One region of the Blautia marasmi genome, then DNA from elsewhere that is predicted to be linked to it. Evidence: riboswitches for the same ligand, from Rfam matches in the RefSeq annotation. Region 1 holds a riboswitch; each other region holds the start of a gene.
What was found. A riboswitch is a leader RNA that binds a small molecule or an ion and turns the genes downstream of it on or off. The one in region 1 is predicted to bind cyclic di-GMP.
Positions count from the first base shown of each region.

Region 2: another riboswitch for cyclic di-GMP. It lies ahead of C6P39_RS06995 (DNA-binding protein); the one in region 1 lies ahead of C6P39_RS26165 (fibronectin type III domain-containing protein).
Region 3: another riboswitch for cyclic di-GMP. It lies ahead of C6P39_RS10015 (hypothetical protein); the one in region 1 lies ahead of C6P39_RS26165 (fibronectin type III domain-containing protein).

Region 1 covers NZ_OIWX01000001.1:5,925,122-5,930,572, reverse strand. Annotated here, with positions in the region: gene C6P39_RS26180 (NTP transferase domain-containing protein) at 1-1,003, shown strand, start outside; gene C6P39_RS26175 (hypothetical protein) at 1,000-1,314, shown strand; gene mobB (molybdopterin-guanine dinucleotide biosynthesis protein B) at 1,311-2,441, shown strand; cyclic di-GMP riboswitch class I at 2,511-2,588, shown strand; gene C6P39_RS26165 (fibronectin type III domain-containing protein) at 2,695-5,451, shown strand, end outside.
Region 2 covers NZ_OIWX01000001.1:1,580,473-1,585,923, forward strand. Annotated here, with positions in the region: gene C6P39_RS06980 (dynamin family protein) at 1-1,139, opposite strand, end outside; gene C6P39_RS06985 (dynamin family protein) at 1,143-2,513, opposite strand; gene C6P39_RS06990 (helix-turn-helix transcriptional regulator) at 2,520-3,485, opposite strand; gene C6P39_RS06995 (DNA-binding protein) at 3,544-3,756, opposite strand; cyclic di-GMP riboswitch class I at 3,804-3,879, opposite strand; gene C6P39_RS07000 (restriction endonuclease) at 4,320-4,934, opposite strand; gene C6P39_RS07005 (hypothetical protein) at 4,959-5,451, opposite strand, start outside.
Region 3 covers NZ_OIWX01000001.1:2,313,552-2,319,002, forward strand. Annotated here, with positions in the region: gene C6P39_RS10000 (AraC family transcriptional regulator) at 1-627, opposite strand, end outside; partial or broken gene C6P39_RS28730 (hypothetical protein) at 671-784, opposite strand; gene C6P39_RS28735 (DUF6783 domain-containing protein) at 822-959, shown strand; gene C6P39_RS10005 (ABC transporter ATP-binding protein) at 1,050-1,856, shown strand; gene C6P39_RS10010 (ABC-2 family transporter protein) at 1,853-3,445, shown strand; cyclic di-GMP riboswitch class I at 3,616-3,705, shown strand; gene C6P39_RS10015 (hypothetical protein) at 4,090-4,674, shown strand; gene C6P39_RS10020 (hypothetical protein) at 4,687-5,451, shown strand, end outside.

The sequences.
Region 1 (5,451 bases):
CACAGTGGAAAAAATGCGCAGAGACCGGGAACACAAGCCCGGACTTTTGTTCCAGCGGGTGAACACCCGGTATGTGGATCTGGAAGAATTGGGATTTGGAGAGGCAGTCATTGCCAATGTGAACACACCCGAAGAATATGAACAGCTCTGTTTTTGCTATGGCAGAAGACTTCAGGAATTTGCCCCTTTTGTCAGGGAAAAGTTGAGCCATGGAAAGGTACTGGTATGTTATCTGGACGGAGTGGGGTACCGGATGTATAAAAGTGCAGCGGACAAAGGCAGTGTGCCCTTTATGAGCCGCAGCTTTTCCGTGATCCCGGTGAGGACCGTGGAGCCGCCGGTGACAAATCCTGCCATGGCAACCATGATAACAGGGGAGCTGCCTGTTGTGCACGGCGTATATTCCAGAAAAGACAGGGAACTGCGGGTTCCCACTTTGTTTGCAAATAGGAGCAGGGAGGATACTGCCTTTTTGGAGGGAGATACCAGAATTTTAAAGACAGAACTGCCGCCAAGACTTCATGCGGCAGCAAAAGGAAAAGGATGCGATCATTGGATTTACCAGGCTGCATGCAGAGCAGCCAAAGATGGAAAAGAGTTTATTTTTGCCCATTTCCATGAGATTGATGACGCGGCCCATGGGTTTGGCCCGTACAGTTCTGCGTGTATGGAAAAACTGCAAGAGGCGGACAGATATATAGAGGAACTTTCTAAGATTTTTTCCGGAGAGATCCTGCTGATCAGCGACCATGGAATGCATGAGACCCGGGACGGAGGCAATCACGGGGAGACCGTCTGCCCAAGTGACGAAGAAGACAAGCATGAGAGATCTTCCTGTCTGTGTGCCGCGGAAGATAAGCATGAGAGATCTTCCGGTCTGTATGCCGCGGAAGATAAGCATGAGGGATCTTCCTGTCTGTATGCCGCGGAAGATAGGCATGAGAGATCTTCCTGTCTGTATGCCATGGAGGACATGCTTGCAATCTGGGGTGAGCGGATATGAAAGTAAACAGTGAATTGTTTGAGGGCATTTTTCCTGTGAGGCTGGAGGGGAAGAATGCAGATGGAGAGGAATATTCATACCGGGCTTTTTCGGTGAGAGAGGTGCTGGGCAGTTTATCTGCAGATACGCTTGTGGAATTCATAAGCCGGGACGGCGGGGGTGCTGCCGTATCCGGTGAGGAGATCCTTACAGGGCAGGTGTACCTGGCTGAGGATGGGGATGCGTACCGTCTGATTCTCCCAAAAGACAGGCACCGAAGACGCTGGTGTAAACATATAATAGAAATAATGCAAGAGGAGGGTGACAGTTGAAAATCTGTACAATTGTTGGTGTGAGAAAATCCGGTAAGACTACAACCGTCACCGGACTTATAAAAGAACTGAAAAAGAGGGGATACCGGGTGGGAACCGTAAAAAGTGTGTTCTGTCCCGAATTTTCCCTTGACACATCTGACAGCAATACATGGAGACACAGGGAGGCGGGCGCTGACCTTGTCTGCGTGAAAGGAAAAAAGGAGACAGACATTCTCCTTCCGGCGGACAGCAGCGGGGATTTCTATGAAAAGCTGCCTGTGGATTTTCTACTGCTGGAGGGCGAGTATGAACTCTGCGTGCCCAGGATTATCTGCGCGCACAAGGATGCGGAGGTTCAGGAGCGTCTGACAGAGGAAACGATTGCCGTGGCAGGCAGGCTGGCAGGAGAAACGAAGACATACGGCGGGCTCAGGGTCTATCACTCTGTGGAGGAAATCCATGAGCTGGCAGATTTACTGGAAATACTTCCGGAAGCAGGATTTCCACTGAGAAAGCGTCCCATGTTCCAAAAGGCTGCAGCTTTTTGTCAGTGCGGCTGTCACAAGGCTGAGAAAAAGCTGGCCCATAAGAAAAAACTCACGGCCCATCCGGCCGGGACGGACAGAAAGCATATTTTCCTGACAGGGGAAAAAGGAGTCGGCAAGAGCACACTTTTGAACCGCATAGTGGAAAAGCTGGGAATTGTGCCTGTGGGCTACCAAACACTGCCTTATGAAATCGGCGGTGTCCAGAAGGGATTTTACCTGCACAGTCTTATGCCTATGGGGGAATATGAAAATGACAGCCCAATTCTCATCCGAACCGGTAAGGGAAGGAAGACAGCCATCCCGGAAACCTTTGAGACACTGGGCACTGCGGTGATGCGAAAGGTGAAGGACATGCCGGAGAAAACAGCCCTGATAGATGAACTGGGGAAAGCGGAGGCGGAGGCGCCTGGGTTCCAGGAAGCATTGTTTTCCTGTCTGGATACCCAGAGTCTTGTCCTGGGAGTCCTGCAGAAAAAGACAGGTGTTTTTACGCAGGCAGTTGCAGAGAGATCGGATGTGGAGGTTTATGAAGTCACAGAAAAGAACAGAGAACTGCTGTTGGATGAAATCTGTAAAAAAGTCAAGGGATTTCTTTGAAAATACTTGACTAAAATTGTTAGATTAGGTATTCTTATACCAGTGATACTGATGATAAAGTATTATAAAAAAATAAAGGGGCAAAACTGTCGTAAGGCAGTGACGCAAAGCCACGGGTCCCAAGGGAGGGACAGCCGGGCTGCAGACGTGGATGGACAGGTGTATTCTGTCCGTCTGTTGTCTTTATGAAAAAACGATATCCCTGGATATCGTTTTTTTGGCCCTGAAAAGGGAAGGAGAATAGAAATTGAAAATGAAAAAGTTATGTGCCTGGCTGCTTGTATCCGGTATGCTTCTGCAAACACCCGGAACCACCGTATTTGCCGCCGGGCCGGGGCAGAGCGGGAGATTTTTAAATGCTGCCGGACAGACCCGGAGGGAAGAGGCAGGCATTAGCCTGCTGACAGAAAAGCAGGAAAAACAGGCGGAGGTACCGAGGAAAGGTGAGGCGCCGGGAGACCGGGCAGGAACGCCAACGGCAGGAGAGACGTCGGGAGACCAGGCAGCAGCGCCAACGGCAGGGGAGATGCCGGGAGACCAGGCAGGAGTGCCAGCGGCAGGTGAGACGCCGGGAGACCAGGCAGGAGCGCCGACTACAGGTGAGACGCCGGGAGACCAGGCAGGAGCGCCGACTACAGGTGAGACATCAGGAGACCGGACGGAAGCGCCGACGGCAGGTGAGACGTCAGGAGGCCAGACAGAAGCTCCGAAGAAAGAAGAGACACCGGGCAGCCGGGAGGAGTCAGGGAAACAGGCCGGTGCGCAGGAGGGGGAAACAGTACCCGGATCGGAAGCAGGGAATAGGACGCTGCAAGGCCAGCTCCATCTGAGCCTGATCTACACGCTTCCATACAGTGACCCGGAGAGCTTGAACGGCGGATTGCAGGCGGTCCTTACAAACGGAGACCAGCAGTTTCGCGCGGCTTTTTCCATGCAGGAGGGGGAGCGCGTTTCTAAAAAGGCGGAGGCTTCTTTTGTGGATCTGGAACCCGGAGAATATCATCTTTGCATAAGCGGGGGCAGTTTTGCCGCATATGATCAGGACGTGGAAATACAGGCCATGGATCAAAAGATGCAGTTTCTGGATGTCTATACCGGAATGGATTTATCTGATATGGAAAAACATCCCGGTGTGATAGGATACGGGGATGTGGATCAAGACGGCGTTATAGATGAAAACGATAAGACCCGGCTGATCCAAGCCATACATGAGGAAAATACAGATTCCGTATATGACTTAAATCAAGACCGGCAAGTGGATTTAGTGGATCTGCAATGGTTCTCTTACAGCTATGGCTATGAGAAAACAGAAGCCTATGTGACAAGGAGCTATCTTCCGGATGAGATAACAGCCAACGTAGGTGCCTCCACCCAGGTGGCAGAGGGAAGTGTAGAGAGCATTTTGAGCAATGACGGAAGTGTTTCCCTAAAGCCTGCAAACGATGAGGAGATTTCAGCGGAAAATCCTGTGGAACTGCAGCTTGATCTGGAAAAGCGTTCCGACATACTGGCAGGCGCTCTGGTGCTGACCCCGCCAAGGGATTCCGCCAATATCATCCAGGCAGGGACCGTGACGGTGGAGTATACAGATGAGAACGAAGAGACGCAGACCATAGAGGCCTCCATAAGCGGCGCAGCTATGTTTGCCCTCACAGCGGCGCAGGCAGTCATGGAGCCGGACGGCACCATTATTGTAAATCTGGGAAAACAGGTTGCCATCAAGAAGGTAGTCATCAAGGTGACTGATACCGGAGGAAGTAAACTGGCGGATATCTCCAAGGTTGAATTCCTCAACGGAATGGAGGACAGGATTCCTGCTCCGGTCATGAACATTCCTGACCAGGTAAAAGCTGAGCCGGGGGATAAGAAATTTACTGTGACCTGGAACGCACAGACCAATGTGGCGGGATATGAAGTTATGGTAAAAAAAGACGGGAAAAGCAAGGTCTACCCCACTGCAGAGAGTAGTATCCTTATCACAAGCTTTGGCACGGAAAAAATGAAAAACAATGAGGAATATACAGTCCAGGTCCGCTCCGTGAACGGGGACTGGAGCAGTGCGTATTCTGAAGCAGTGACGGTGATCCCGAAACCTTCAAAAGCTCCTGACGCGCCGGAAAATGTGAATATTGCCGGAGGCTACAGAAAGCTGGATATCACCTGGAAGCAGATGGAGGATACAGATTCCTACACACTCTATTACAGGGAAAAAGGAACAGAAGCGTTTGAAAAGAAAGAGGAGATCAAGCAGAATAAATATCAGCTTACCGATTTAAAAGACGGCACCACATATGAGATCTGTCTTACGGGAACAAATGAAATGGGAACCAGCGGCAAGTCAAAGATATATGCAGGTGAGACAACGGATATTAATCCTGCGGTTACCTCCAATTACAAACTGATCAATACGCCTTTGGAGGGAGGGGGACTCACCGCGCATATTACATCCATTGATTACCCTTCCGCAAAGCCTGAGACAGATGCGGCGGTTGCAGATAATGATTACACCACTTCCTGGAGCCTGGACTCCTGGGATGCAGGCGGTTTCAATGCAGGAAAGCCATCCCCCATCATTACCTTTGACCAGAGCTATGAGATGGACAGGCTGGTGGTAGTCCCGGATGAAAAACAGCAGTATGCCTATGGGTATGCGAAGACAAGATATTGGGATGAAAACGGTACTGAGAAAATGATCGACGGCCATTTCACCCAGAAAAAGAGCGTGAACGGTAAAGTATATTATGAATTTAATTATTCCCAGCCATTTAAGGCAAAACGAATCCAGATAAACTTTGCCATGGCATGGGCGCCTTCAGACGGAAGGGTTTCCATAGCGGAGATGAAGTTCTACTATTATGACAGTCTGGAAAAAGATGTGGACGGGTTGTTTGCGGATGCCATGCACGTGGAACTGCGGGAGGATGTAACAGCCGCTGTCATTGAGGAATTGGAAAAAAGAGCGGACACGCCGGATGAAGTGACAGGTGATTATCATCCGAAACGAGAGCTT
Region 2 (5,451 bases), 4.3 Mb from region 1:
TGGTCGATAAGCTTTTGAGCTAAAGGTTTGATTTTTTCCAAGAGCATTTCTTTCTCAACATCATCATAGGTATTTAAGTATCTACGAATTAAGAGTGCAGGCTCAGCAGCAGCGGGGAAGATGTTTGGATTTTCAATCCCCATATCCTCAAGATATTTAATAGTATCTGGGATTGTTTCATTGGCGATGTCGTCATCTTCTTCTTCGTATGCGTCCAACTTGTTGATGACAAACATAAATCGTTCTCTCGATTGCTTACCGCCGACACTCATGCTTTTTGCAATTCGTTTAAGAAAAGCGTCCTGTGCGTCATCATGAAGCTTACCACCGTTCATTACAAAAAGAACCAACATTTTTGAAGATTGGTCAAGAGCTTTTGCGGTAACGAGCCCGTGTTTTTTATCACGAGCGTTATCCGGACCAGGAGTGTCTATCAACACTAAAGACACTTCTTCAGATGTAACGAATGGAATATTGCCACTTACCTGTACTTCGCTTACTTCCGGATTTCTGTTTAATGCCATCATGGTTTTATAATCTAAAACAGAGTAGTGTTCTATCTCGGTTTTATTTGCGTCAACAGCGGTAGCTTTAAAAGTGTCGTCGTCATCATCTTGAATTTTAGTGATGGTAGCAGTACAAGCCCCCTGTTTAGACGGCATTAGCTTTTTACCCAAGAGTGCATTGATTAGAGTGGATTTTCCCGCACTCATAGTTGCAACAACATTTACTTCCAAAAGTTCATTAAATGCTAATTCAAAAGCATTAGATACTGCGGGAGATTGCAGCTCCTCAAACGGAAGTTTACGCACTCGCTCAAATAAGTCACGAATGTCCTTTTCTTTATCTCCAAATTCCTTTGCAGCCATCTTCTTTGCTCTGAAGTGAATGTCGCTTTTTTCAGCGACTTTAATTGCCGCTAATAAGTCTTGGTAATCAAGTTCTGTACCAAAGAACGTAAGGTCAAATTCATCATCATTGTATTCCTCAGCGAGCAAAGAAGGAACCTGATCTACCCACAACTGGAATCTTTGATTTAAGAATTGATTTAGTTTGCTGTTTTGTTTTGGTTCTTCTCCATTAACAGTGATGGTTGAAACAACCTTATATGGATTATATTTGATAATAACATCTAACATTTTTTACCCCTCCTTAGTTAAGCTCAAAAGTAGTGTTTCAAAACCAGGTAAACCGGTGTTGATATATGCCGACCATATTTTTTCAAAATCAGACGATAACCAATTTGTATCATTCTTTGAAAGAATTTTTGTGACCGGCGGATATAAAACTCCTAATTCCAATTCCGTGTTCTGGAACATATCAACATATGTGCTACAAGCTTTTTTATCATTATCTGATAGAGCAGAACCATATAGAGCTTGCTTTATCAGCATACCCGCTTTTGCAGACATAGGACAAACAATAGGTTCTTCATATCCAATATCAGATAAGTGTTCGCTGATGTTTGCGACTATTTCGGAAACAGAATCATCTTCAAAATCACAGGAATCCATCATGTTTACGACAAACACTATTCTGTTATAATCGACTTTCTTTTTTATATATGACAAATGAATGTAATCATCTTCAGAACCGTAATTTTCAACTGGAATTACATATACCAATATATCTGTAGCACCACTGGATAATTCTTCACGAGTTATTTTCTTGTGTTTCGGATTCTGAGAAGAATTTACACCTGGTGTATCAATCAATGTAATGTGACAACACGAAAGGGGAGAGAAAAAGTAACTATTTATACTGCATGGTATCTCCTGACCTTTTGTATAATCTCGAACATTACTTTCGGATTGAAACAGCTTAACTTGGTCGTTGTAGAAGATATTACTGCCGATTCCACTTGTGGGACTTGTAATAAACTTCATTACGGTTGCTGTACACGCTGCCATTTTCGCATACGAAAGTTCTTTCCCTATGATTGCATTTATAAGTGTCGATTTACCAGCACTCATAGTAGCTGTAAAGGTAATATTTCTGTTGCGAGAGTTAATATATTCTTTTGCTCGTATCCATTCATTCACCATTTCATCAGTGATGAGCTTCTTACTTGCAAAATCCGAGTCACATAAATACATTTGCTCTTTCATGGAATTTATTGTATTGTGATAACGACTGTTAATAGTTGCTTTGAGTTCATCACATATTTTATTGCCCAGCTCCTCATTGTTGATTGCCAGAATGAATATACAGTCAAACAAAAACAAATATCTGTATGAAAACAATCTAAATGGAGTAAAGCGTGTTTTCATTATTCTGCCTGTTAATTTATTGATGTTGCCGTCTGGTGGTAATGAAGCAGAAAAGTCATTTGTTCCAAGTAAAGATAGAGAAAAGGTTTTAAGCCTATATTCAATAACTTGATTTCCTGGACAAAATTTATCAGCATAATATTTAAGCAATGCTATATATTTTATCTTTAAGTCAGTTTTTTCTGTTCTTAAAGGATGTTGTATTTTGGGATAGCAAATTGCATATCCATCAAGTACGTTCATATCTATTTATTTGCTCCTCTCAATGATTTCTATCATATCGCCCTGGCTACGCAACCACATATCAATACCTTTTCCAAAAACTTCTGCGGATAGAAGATATGTCCCGTTATCCTCCGATAAGATTGTTGCAGTAGGTAGTCTGTCAAGAATTGCGTCTACATCGTTGCCAGAGTATTTGAATTTTACTTTTTGTAATTTTCCTCCATACATGAATTGAACTCGTTTACGAAATTCCCCTTCCTCAAATCGACTACTATAAGGAATATGAAATTTCTCGCTTAGTATATTGAGCCTTTTTATACGGTCAATCCGGTATATAGTTGGGAAAGAGTCATTGATTACATCAAAATCTTTCCTTGCGTCGTCATCGTCATCAATGAAAGCTGTTAAGTAAAAATAATATTCTGAAAACATGATTGCGACAGGTTTCACTTTTCTGTTGACAAGTGATTTATCTTTTGTTCGCAGATAGTCAATTTCGATATAATTACAATTACGAATAGCTTGTCCTGCATCCCACATCAAGTCTAAAAAATCAGACTTATGCTTTGGTTCAACATAATGAAATGATTCATTGTTAATGAGATCCGTAACCAATTTCTTATTGGCCTCTGGAACGCAACAGGATATAAGTTTGCTTAGCATATCAGACATTTCTTTTTTGGTAAATGCACGACTATCAAGCAAAATTTTGCATAACGCTAAAACTTCGCTGTTGGAAAATTTCATCTTATAAATCTGTTCAAGTCGATAACCTTTCCCTATACGGTCATAAATAACGGAATTGATACATCCGATTCTCTCGGAATCTGCTTCAAGATAATTTCTGATGTCATCAATATCACGCTGAATGCTTCTTTCGTTTACGCCGTAGTTTGCACTTTCTTCTGATTTGTTAATCAGATACCCATTCAAAAGTTTGGTGTATATACCAAGGACTCTTTCAATTTTATCTCTTTTAATCGTTTCCATAGACACCTCCAGTTCATAATTCTATTATACATTCTCACAATGACAGGATGTGTCTATCTCATGAATTAGTATCTTTGTTTCTCCAGTTTTTGTATTTGCCTGTTGTTATTCTTTTATCTTCAGGCTTTTTTGCGTCTATGGGTATTGCCCAATCACGACCAAATTTTACAGCACCAGAAATCTTTCCTTCTGAGCAAAGAACTTGAACTCGCCTTGGTGTTATACCCCATTTTTCTGCAATGACTTTAATTGTGGTATAACCTTCAATCATTTTTCGCTCCTTAATAAAAAAAAGCATTGCCAGCGGCAATGCTATCAACGTGTAACTGACTGCCATTTTTCAGGCCCTTTAGTTTTGCGTCATAGACTTTCGCATACTTTGCCTCTTAGCTATATCATATTCTTCTAAACGTATTTTGTCAATATTTTTGGTAGTTCCGCTTTTATATTTCGTCTGTTTCAAATATTTTTTGTGTATTATGATGTATTTTCCAAATTCATAGTTTTCATCTCATCTTCTACTTAATCAAAATAGAAACCTTCATTTTCTCTCTCTTAACTTTACTGACATTTTGCTGACATCAAAACTGGGAAGTCGCTTATTTAGCGGCTTCCCAGTATTTTCACCCTATTCAAACCCCCTACGAGTTTAACATTAATGTTAAATATTCGATTGTTTTTCATTGATTTTGGTGCTTATATTAAAAAATTATCTAGCTTATTCATTGTTTTACCGCCAAAAGGTATCATATAGGTATCACAAATCCCTTTAGCTGACGACCATATTTACATGGTGCTAGCACCATGTCTTTTTAATTGACAACAACTGGCTATTTAAGCGTCTTCTTTTTTTAACAATTTCATGACTGTTTTTCTTACTGATTGTATCATACTTTCTGTTGGATATACCTGATCATAGGGATAATCATCTTTCACGCTCCACAATAACGAAATATACTCTGGTAATCTACTCTGCATCTCATGTTGCATTTGAATTATTAGCGGATCTAGTCTAGTTGCTGAGTTCGTTATATACTGAATACCCGCGTGCACAATTTGTATTAATGTAATTCCATGCTTTTCAGCATACATTGTAGCTCCCGATTGAAACCCCGATGTTGATATAAGAATACCTTTATTTGCCCCTATGCTTGTAACTTTTGCATATAATGCCGCGACTTTTTCTCTCTCCACTGGACGCTTATATCTTTTACATTCAACAATAACTTTAAACTTCGCCCCCATTGCACTGAATTCACTGTATAAATCTATCTGATATGTACCATCATCAGCTTCTATTTTCTTGTCATGTGTAATCAGAAATCCTTGTAACTGTTCTTTTTCAGCATAGGCCGCAAGTGTATCTCTACATATCAATTCAAACTGAGATGGCGTTATATCTACTGCCATCTTTCTATATGGGTTTGTATCTAAATCCATATTATTCATATTTCGCCTTTCCGTCTTTATTAATTATTTCTCATTATAGTTTGTTAGAATCTCTTTATATCGTTCACCTTGATTTCCTAGTAAAATATCATTTATTACAAACAAAACAATTGCCTGTCCCCCAACAACTTCATCAGGATCATAGTCTTTTGGTATATCTTCTGCACTTATTGAAATCTCAATTTCATTAATCCACCATTTATCTAATTTTCTGTAAAGTGATAGTAAACTACCAAATAGTTCTATGTCTATTTCATTAAACCCATCCCCTGAATTTTTTAGCAGCTCATGTATTATATCATTTCTCCGCGTTCTTATAGTTTGATATAATTCATAATCAGCTTCTGTAATAGCGCCTGAATCTATAAACCATTTCATAGATGCATCATCTATATATCGAGAAAGGGCTCTAACAACCTCTTTGTACTTCTTCGTCTCCTTATGTATCCATTTTCCGTCTTCTATTATATTATCTGAATAAAAATCCCTAATTTTATTAACAACAAAATCTTTAAGA
Region 3 (5,451 bases), 3.6 Mb from region 1:
AGGTTCACTGTAGCAGGAGTCAATGAATGCACGTGCATCTTCGGCGTAGTTTTTCTCCCTGATGGAGGAAGGGCAGCGGCAGGCCTGTGCTTGTGTCAGGCGTGCAAACAGGTGCAGCATCCGGCTGTTTACCTCCAGGCATTTGTCCGGCTGGGAGACAGGGAAGAACTGTTCACCGGGATATTCATTTCGGTTGTAGGATGTGACGTCTTGAAGACGCGGGTCTGTGACAGACAGGATGGAGAGTATAAGGCGCTCCAATTCATCCAGAGGCAGACAGATTTCCGTAACCCTTTCTTTTCCAAAGAGCATTTCCACAAAGGGGCTGCGGGAATCGCAGTAAAAACCAAGCCAGGTGTATTTCCACGGGGCTTTGCGGGAGGCTTGATAGTGTCCGGCTGTGCCGGAGGGAATATAGAAAGCCTGTCCGGCGTGAAGGGTGTAGGTTTTGCCCTCTGTTTCCAGAGTTCCACTGCCTTTCAGGACAAAATGGATGAGATGATAGGGTTTCATATAGAATCCATACTGATACCCGGGGCTGCACTCCTGGATGCCGCAGTGGTTAAACTGCAGGGACAGGAGACTGACAGCAGTCCGGTGGATCAGAAGGTCCCTGTTTCCGAGCATAACAGCACTTCCTTTCTCTGATAATATGGGTGGTTCTCTGGTGCTAGAGTGTGTCTGAAGATTCATTCTGACAATCTGCACGCTGCACGTCCCACTTCGCGGTATATTTAGTCCCGGTTGGGTCAACGCAGCCCGCTGCGCCTTCCTCATCGGGACAAAATCTTCCACATCATATTGAACAGAGCTCAATAAGTATAAACTGTGACGCACAGCTTGCCGAAAGCAATTTTCAGGCACGCTCTAAAGCTGTTTTTGCAGAACCGTGCATACAGATATTTTATCATGACGGGCAGCAAAATTCGAGGGGATGGGGGGAAGATGTTGGATTTTAACAGACATTTCTTAGAAAACCATATGTCCATTTGAACGGCAGTCTGTTATTCTTTCAGCAATAGATAAAACGGAAAGAGGGGTTGTGTGAAATGGCATTGATGGAGGTCAGAGATCTGAAAAAGGACTACAGGATAGTGAAAAAGGAGGAGGGTATCCGGGGGAGTATCCGACATCTTATAAAGCCCCGGTATGGGTGTAAGGAGGCGGTTAAGGGGGTGTCTTTTTCTATAGAAGAAGGGGAAAGTGTGGCTTTCCTTGGGGCGAACGGCGCGGGGAAATCCACCACTATTAAGATGCTTACCGGGATCCTGAAGCCCAGTGGGGGCGATGTTGCTATTATGGGGAAGGATCCTTTTGAGGACAGGATAGAAAATGCAAAGAGGATTGGCGTGGTGTTTGGGCAGAAGACACAGCTTTGGTGGGATATTCCGGTGATAGAGACATTTCGGCTGTTAAAGAATATTTACCAGGTGCCGGATGAAAAGTATGAGAGGAATATGCGGGAGTTTAGGGAAATCCTGGATTTGGATCCTTTTTTGGGACAGCCGGCCAGAAAATTGTCGCTGGGGCAGAGGGTGCGGGCAGATATGGCGGCCGCCCTGCTCCATGAGCCGCCTGTGCTTTTTCTGGATGAGCCTACCATTGGGCTGGATGTGGCGGTAAAGCAGAAGATTTATGAGTTCCTGAGGCGGATCAATCAGGAGAAAAATACAACGATCCTGCTGACCAGCCACGACTTAAATGACCTGGAGTCTCTGTGCAGCCGCCTGATCATTCTGGAACAGGGGGAGATCTTGTTTGATGACAGGATGGAGAAGATATTTGAACAGTATCCGGAGGGTACAACCCTGGAGCAGATTGTGATCGGCCTTTTTAACAGGAGGAGCTGCGGATGAAAAAGTATATTTCCTATATGCGCTGCGGATTTTTAGAAGGGTGTGCATACCGGGGCAATTTTATTACCGGGATGCTGGCTAACTTTATCCAGGTGGCAGTGCTTTACTATGTGTGGAAGAGTATTTTCAAATATCAGGGAGTGGTGAACGGGTATACCTGGGAGATCATGAGGAAATATGTGTTTGTGGCGTTTTTGTGCAACAGTTCCTTTTCTTTTGGGTTTGAGATGAATACGGCAAAGAGGATCATTAAAGGGGATATTATTTTGGATCTGCTTAAGCCGGTACCTTACAGAGGGATGCTTTTTTTCAGGATGCTGGGGACTGCGGGAATGGAATTTGGGGTAACGCTGGTGCTGGTTGGAGGCTTGTATCTGTCTGTAAACGGTATGGGAGGGATCAGCGGGGGAAGGGTGCTGCTGTTTTTCGTGTCGCTGTTTTTAGGGATGGGGATCAAGTTTGGGATTCAGTATCTGTTTTCTCTGTTGTGTTTTTATACGGATAATTCATATGGGGTGACAAAGGCCAGGGAGGTTTTGACAAACTTTTTTTCCGGGGCACTGCTGCCTTTGGTGATGTTCCCGGGAGTGCTCAGGAAGGTTGTGGAGGTGCTGCCTTTTCAGGGGATCGTGTTTACGCCGTGCAGTATTTTTATAGGGACATTTTCTATGGAGGAAAGTCTTTGGAGAATTGGCGGGCAGGCAGTGTGGATTGGGGTTCTGTGGGTGTGCGGGACTCTGTTTTGGAAAAAGGCATCAGGGGTTATTTCCCTGTACGGAGGGCGAGAGATGAGAAAATGGAGACATTATCTGAAAATGTATGGGCAGATCCAGCTGCAGAATATGAAGTCGCTGGCTGAGTATAGGGCGGATTTTTTGATGATGCTGTTTTTTACCGGTTTTTCCCAGATATGTAATTTGGGGGTACTTGGGATCATTTACAGTAATATCCCCGCAGTGGGAGGGTGGACGTTGTGGGAGATACTGCTGTTGTACAGTTTTCTGCTGTTCTCGGAGGGGTGTATCAATTTTTTCTTTCAGGGGACATGGAAGATCGCGGAGATGATCAATCTGGCGGATCTGGACCGGTTTCTGGTGCGGCCTCTGCCCATTGGACTGCAGCTTCTCACAGCCAGGATTGATTTTGACGGGCTGAATAAGATGGGGATCGCAGCGGCGGTGTTTGTATTGGGGGTAAGTCACTGTGATATCCGGTGGAGTTTGTGGAAAATTGTGTGTCTGGGAGTTTTTCTTGTGGAATGTTGTGTGATTCGGGAGTGCATGATCTGGATCGCAAGCTGTGCCTCTTTCTGGATGGAGAGCGGGAGGAATAGTCTGAACTTTTTTGCTGTTTCTATTGGGGAGATGGCTAAGTATCCGCTGGTGATCTATCCGCCCATTCTGCAGGGGGTATTTGCGTATGTGATCCCGTATGCTTTTGTGAGTTATTATCCGGTGGGGTATCTGCTGGGGAAGAGTGGAATGGATGGGGGAGTGATGGCCATGCCGGTGGTGTGCGGGGTGATGGTATGGGGGGCTGTGACGGTGATGAGGAGGGGGATTGGGAGGTATGAGAGTAGTGGGAATTGATAATAAAGTAAAAATGGTAAAGTGATCTGTATGCAGCAATAGCAACTTTATGATTTGCGGATGAAACGGCTGTTGTTGTACATATTTGGCAAAACTTGATTAATTTTGTGATTGGTCAAATAGAGGTTGACTTTGTGTGTAAAAAGGTGTATGGTGATTTTAAGATAAATATTCGATAATAGTAAAGCTGTCGAAAGGCAGTGACACAAAGCTAAAGGGTCTAAGGTCTATGAAGCAGACTATGACAGCCAGTTGCCGTATTATTTCGATGTAAGGTAGTTATATCCTTACTCTATTTTGATACGCTTCTGCCTGCAAATTGCTGCAGGCAGTTTTTATTTCAGGGAGAAAATCTGTCCTGAGGTAAAAAGTCCGATGGGTACTTATTGTGAGATAAGTGCGCTCTTTTGGTACGGATGATCAGAGAGTATGCCCCATTCGGAAGCAGCCAACCTTTAGTTTTGTGCAGAGACCGGGCATAGCGCCGGGGTTTGCCGCACAAACTCCGAAAACTGAAAAATCAGGGACCGCGCGAGAGTATGCCTAGGCATACTCTCTTTGTTATTATAGATATAATAACAAAAACATTCTATCTACATAAAATATAATCTGTGCGGCCGAAAACTTGTTTAGAGGTGAGTGGATTGAAAGAGGAAGAGAATAAAAACAAAAGCACTGGTGAAGTTGTTACAGACCATGCTTTGAAGCTTCAGAAAGCGGTGCTGAGGCAGAAAATAATGATTGGTGCCCTTGTAGGTGTCATAGCAGTGGGCGGCGTAGGTGCAGCAGGATATAAGCTTGGATGGTTCGGCGGAGGAGATGACAAGGCTCAGGAAGAGCAGGCATCCGCAGATATTGACCCGAATGCCGGGGATTGGGACGGTACCATACCGGAGGCTCCCAAGGGTGATCCAAATGCAGAGAATATAGAACTGCCGGGGTATCCAAAGATTTATATACCGGCAGGCCAGACAGATGTGGATGTGGCATTTTCCAACCCGGAAGGGAATCCGTGTTACTTTACATTTCAGCTTGTGTTAAAGGACACCGGGGAAGTATTGTATGAATCAAAACAGGTGCCTCCGGGGGAGGCAATTACAACGGCTACATTAAGCAAGGCACTGGATGCAGGGGAATATGCGGCTGAATTGAGGATCACAACAGCAAGTATTGTGGATTTATCCCCCATGAATGGAGCCAATATGGAGACAGTGCTTGATGTGAGGTAAGGGTGGTGTTTCATGAAAGGCAGAAGTTGGAGAGGGATAGGAGTTTCTGTTTTCGTGTCGGCGGTGTTGGTGATTGGGAATGCGGGGATGGCTTTTGCTGATGCGGAGTGTATGGAAGCTGATCAGATAGAAGATGAAGTAGTTTCACAGACTGAGTGTACGGTTGAGAATCCTGAAGAGGGTGATTTGTCGGAAGACATAGAGAGTCCTGACAATGATAGTGAATGGAATAATGTGGACAATGAGCTGGAAGACAGTGTTGAGGAAGAGGAAAGAGTAGAGGAAAGCAACGGCGTGCATCATCACGATGCATCCTGTGGCTATAGAGAAGCACAACCGGAAATACCATGTGACCACGGGTGTACGGACATGGATGAAGAAGGCAGGATTATACATTGTCCGGAGTGTGCTTATCGTCCGGCAGTTGAGGAAATTCTCTGTAAGTATGAGTTGGAGAAGTTGAAAGAGGAAGAAGAGCTCAAAAAGCAGCAGGAAGATCAAGAACAGCCAGAGGAACCGGATTCTGCAATAGAGGAATCTGAAGAAGAGGAAACCCGAAAGGAAGAGTCCGGTATTACGGATGAGCAAACAAATAAGAAAGAAGATGAGAACCAGAAAAAAGAGAGTGGATTAGAATCAGAGAAAGAGAATCAGGAGAATTTTCCTTCCGAAACGGTCGAAGAGGGTCATAAAGATGAAAATTCCATACAGGAAGAACTGACCCATGAGGTGGCTCCACCTCAGGACGAGATGGAGGAGAGCATAACTGATTCGGTA